2 regions of the Dorea acetigenes genome follow, and region 1 is predicted to be linked to the other one. Evidence: predicted binding sites of a transcription regulator. Region 1 holds the regulator's gene; the other holds the start of a gene.
The links. Region 1 encodes Rex, which represses fermentation and respiration genes when NADH is low (regulators of the CRP and FNR family bind a similar motif). Its sites were predicted from a motif close to ATTGTTAANTANTTAACAAT; they were not measured.
Positions count from the first base shown of each region.

Region 2: a site for Rex is predicted at 809-828, ahead of OCV99_RS04980 (proline racemase family protein). Genes of this name have one in related genera too.

Region 1 is NZ_JAOQJU010000002.1:143,955-146,439, reverse strand. Features, by position in the region: gene abc-f (ribosomal protection-like ABC-F family protein) at 1-759, opposite strand, end outside; gene OCV99_RS03110 (redox-sensing transcriptional repressor Rex) at 906-1,556, shown strand; gene OCV99_RS03105 (NAD(P)H-hydrate dehydratase) at 1,659-2,485, shown strand, end outside.
Region 2 is NZ_JAOQJU010000003.1:105,216-107,700, forward strand. Features, by position in the region: gene OCV99_RS04970 (proline reductase-associated electron transfer protein PrdC) at 1-365, opposite strand, end outside; tRNA gene OCV99_RS04975 (tRNA-Sec) at 530-627, opposite strand; gene OCV99_RS04980 (proline racemase family protein) at 940-1,974, shown strand; gene OCV99_RS04985 (TetR/AcrR family transcriptional regulator) at 2,084-2,485, shown strand, end outside.

The sequences.
Region 1 (2,485 bases):
GATCTGTTCTTTTTTTTCGGCGTAAGCAGTATAGTTGCCGAGGAATGTCATAAGCCTTCCAGACTCGATTTCAATAACTTTTGTGACGACTCTGTTCAGAAAATAACGGTCATGAGATACAATCAAAACTGCTCCTGGATAGTTAAGCAAATAATTTTCCAGCCATGCAATAGAGTTTAAGTCCAGGTGGTTGGTGGGTTCATCCAGAAGCAGAACATCGGGTTTTGTGAGAAGCAGCTTTCCCAGCGCTACCCGTGTTTTCTGACCTCCGGAAAGTGTATCGACGGATTTATTAAATTCTGATTCGTGAAAGCCAAGTCCTTTTAAAACACCTGTAATCTCACTTTCGTATGCATATCCGTTTTCACGTTCAAAGCGGTCTGTCAGACGGTGGTAGGCGGCAAGGCGGTTTTCCAGTTCCTGACCGGCCAGAGTTTTCAATTCCAACTCAATGCTTCGGATTTGTTTTTCCATTTTAATAATATTTGCTTTTGCAGTCTTTACTTCTTCGTATATGGTATGTCCGTTTGTGACTTCCTGATGCTGGGAGAGATATCCCAGAGTTTTGCCCTTGGCAAGGGTAACAGTCCCGGCGTCCAGGGAAAGTTCCCCCACAATCATTTTGAGGATTGTGGATTTCCCTGCACCATTTAATCCTACCAGGGCGGCTTTTTCGTGTTCTTCTATATGAAAAGAGCCATGTTCGACAATAACTTCTTCTCCAAATGCTTTTTTAATGTCATGGCAAGCTAAAATCATAGTATAACCTCCGTAAATTCTTCCACTTCATTATACAAAAAACAAAAGAAATTACAACTAAAGTAGAAAGATTTTTATCAAAAGTTTGACATTAATTAAACAATTCTATATAATATCTCTAGAATGTAATCGGGAAGGTGAGACTAGTGGAAGAAAGAGAGATCTCTCAGGCAGTGATACGAAGACTCCCCAGATATTATCGTTATCTTGGAGAACTGTTGGAAAATGGAGTGGAGCGTATTTCCTCCAATGATTTGAGCAAGAGAATGAAAGTTACGGCATCTCAGATCAGACAGGATCTGAATAACTTTGGCGGATTTGGCCAGCAGGGATATGGATATAATGTGAAATATTTGTATACGGAGATTGGTAAGATACTCGGGTTGGAGCAGCATCATAATATTATTATTATCGGGGCAGGTAATCTTGGACAGGCGTTAGCGAATTATGCAGATTTTGAGAAACGAGGCTTCATTCTGAAGGGGATTTTTGATGTTAATCCGACTTTGGCAGATGTATCAATCCGCGGTGTTCCGGTTCGGATGATGGATGAATTGGAACAGTTTGTCAGAGAGAATGATATAGAGATCGGTGTGCTGACGATTCCCAAGACAAAGGCAGTTGAAGTGGCGAATAACCTGGTGAATAATGGTGTTCGGGCAATTTGGAATTTTGCTCACATTGATTTGAATCTTCCTGAAAATGTGATTGTTGAAAATGTGCATTTATCAGAAAGTCTGATGCGGCTGTCTTATAATATCAGCCGGTATCATGAAGAACATAAAGAAAGTAAGTAAAAAGACATTGCGGCGTGTATGGAAGGCCTGTATAACGGGCTTTTTTTACACGTTGTTTTGTATAACGGACATTGTCATAAAATAGTCGAAGAAGGTGGAAGAATGATATATTTTCCAGATGCAGGGCAGATGAAGGCGGCGGACAGATACACCATTGATGTGTTGGGAATTCCATCGCTGGAACTTATGGAAAGAGCGGCGGAAAGTTGTGTACAGATTATGGAGGCGGAAGGCATTGACTTGTCGAAAATATGCGTGATATGCGGATCGGGAAATAACGGCGGAGACGGATTCGCCATTGCACGGATGCTGAAGGAGAAGAAGTTGGATGTGGAGCTTGTCTTTATCGGAAAGGAAGTTAGCTGTACGGAGGAAACCAGGAGGCAGATGCAGTTATTTCAGAAAGTTGGCGGAAGAATAAGCAACACTTATGAAGAGAAAGAATATAGTGTAATAGTAGATGCAATATTTGGTGTAGGCCTCAGCAGACCGATTGAAGGGAAATATTTCGAGATTATAGAATCTTTGAACCGCTCTAAAGCTGTGAGAGTGGCTGTAGATATTCCTTCTGGCATATCAGCAGATACAGGATGTGTGATGGGAACGGCTGTTCGCGCGGATCTGACGGTTACTTTCCAGAAAAGGAAACTTGGTCTTATCTTTTATCCCGGATGTGAGTATGCAGGAAGAGTGTTTATTGCCGATATTGGAATTTGCACAGAGAAAATGGAAGAGGATGCAGAGACTGTGTTTTCTTATGAGCCTTCACTGTTTTCAGAACTCTTGCCGGAACGAAAACCGGATTCTCATAAAGGAACTTATGGAAAAGTGCTGATTATTGCAGGGAGTAAGGGAATGGCCGGAGCTGCGTACTTGAATGCATTGTCCGCTTATCGGACAGGTGCCGGGCTGGTTCAGATTTATACGGT
Region 2 (2,485 bases), on a different contig from region 1:
GGATTAATCTCCGGGTCAATCTCACCCATCTGTGTCTCAGCAAGATTAATATTCAGCTTCACGCCCGTCGGGAATCCGGCACCTCCCATACCAACAATTCCGGCTGCCTTCACCATATCCAGTTTAGAAGCATCTTCCGGCACATCAATCGGCACAAACTCATCTGGCTGTTCTTCGGCCGGTTCAATAATAATCCGGTCTTCCGTAATCTCAGTCACTTTTCCATAAACACTTGAGAAAATATTAGCTCCAAGTCCTGTCGGCACAGCAATCAAAGTACCTTTTTTTACGTCTGCCCCAACCTCAACGCATGGTGCGCACGGCGCGCCCACATGCTGACGCAATAAAATCTGTACATTTCCCATGACACATTCTCTCCTTTTCTTTTTTATAATAAGTAAAAAACGAAACTCTCCATCCCGTTTACTTATTCTGACTCCCGGCATTGCCGTTTATACATCTTCCGAAAAATGTTTTGTTTATAATTTTTATCTATAAATCAGCTTTTTCAAAAACATTGTCTTTTTTTTGGCGAGGGCATGTGGGAATCGAACCCACCCAGGACGCTCCTAACGCCCCACACTGGTTTTGAAGACCAGGAGGCACACCAGTCACCCATCTACCCCCGTATTGTTGCCTTACGCCACTTAACAATAGCACAGTTTTTCACAGATTTCAACACCAATTTTACCCACTTCTATATTAGCAAAAAACCATTGACTTTTCAAGGTTTTTCCCTCATAATGATAAATATAGAATCCACTTTTGACTAGAACAGATACTAGACTGGGGTCTAGAACATGGTCTGCTTGTTAAAAAACTAACATTTTTTAATCTTTTTTAAAAAAAGACACAGCGGAAACGGGGTTTTCCGTGTGCTTTTATAAAACACTTATAGTTTTTTTCTATAAGAATCACACGATTCAGGAGGTAAAAGATATGGAATTAAAAGCGAATGTTAATTTTGACCGTTTTGAAGGAGCTCTCCAGGTAGTTGACTCCCACACGGTCGGCGAGTTCTGCCGAATCGTTATCGGAGGTTTCCCGGAACCAGAAGGTAACACCATGATTGAGAAGAAGAAATGGATGGAAAAAAATTACGATCATGTTCGTACCGCTCTTATGTTTGAGCCAAGAGGACACCACGACATGTTCGGCGCTTTCCTCTGCGAGCCTGTAAATCCAGAAGCACAGTTTGGGGTAATGTTTATGGACACAGGCGGATACCTTAACATGTGCGGTCACTGTACAATCGGAGCTGTTACGGTCGCTATAGAAGCAGGTCTTGTTGAATCCCACGAAGGAGAAAATGAGGTTATCCTTGAGGCTCCTGCCGGAATCATCCGCACAAAGGCTATTGTAAAGAACGGAAAGGTTGAAAGCGTTACCCTTACAAATGTACCTGCATTTGTTTACAAAGAGAACCAGAAAGTAACCATCGACGGACAGGAAATCGAATTCACCATTTCCTTCGGCGGAAGCTTCTTTGCTCTGGTTGATACTACCAAGCTGGATATCGGCGAGATTAATCCTAAGACCGTCCCGGCATATACAGCACTTGGAATGAAAATGTTAGATGCAATCAACAAAGAAATTCCTGTAAAGCACCCGCTGCTTGACATCGACACAGTAGACCTGGTTGAATTCTATGGCCCAACTCCGAATCCGGACAAGGCAACCATGAGAAATGTGGTTATTTTCGGTGATGCTATGGCTGACCGCTCACCATGTGGAACAGGTACAAGCGCTAAACTTGCTACGCTTCATCACTGGGGTGAAATTGAAGTTGGTGAAGAGTTCATCTACGAAAGCTTTATCGGTTCTTTATTCAAGGGCGTAATTAAAGAAACTACAAAAGTCGCTGATTACGATGCAGTTATTCCGATGATTACAGGAAGCTGCTACCTGACAGGCGTTGCCACATACTTAATCGATCCGGAAGATCCGTTGAAATATGGTTTCCAGGTAGGTTAATTAACCATACGGCAATAAATAAGTCTTTTAAAGCGGATTCAGTCACATGAATCCGCTTTGTTTGTGATAAAGGAAAATACGCCGGAATAAAAAGAAAGGAGGATTCCCAATGGCAAGGAAACGCCAATCGACAAAGAACCGCATTGTAAAGGCCGCTTGGAATCTGTTTTACAAGAATGGCTACGATCATACTACCGTAGAGGAAATCATTGCAGCATCCAAGACCTCAAAAGGGACTTTTTACCATTACTTCAAGGGCAAAGAAGCTTTATTAAATTCTTTATCCGATTTATTTGATGAAAAATACGAAGAATTAGCAGGCGTTATCAGCCCCGAATCGTCCTCACGCGATAAGCTGCTGTTTTTAAATCATGAGCTGTTCTATATGATTGAAACCAGTGTTGACATCCACTTGCTGGCATACCTTTACTCTTCCCAGCTTATCACTAAGGATAAAAAGTCTCTGTCCGACCATAAGCGCTTTTATTTCAAATGGATAACAGAGATCATC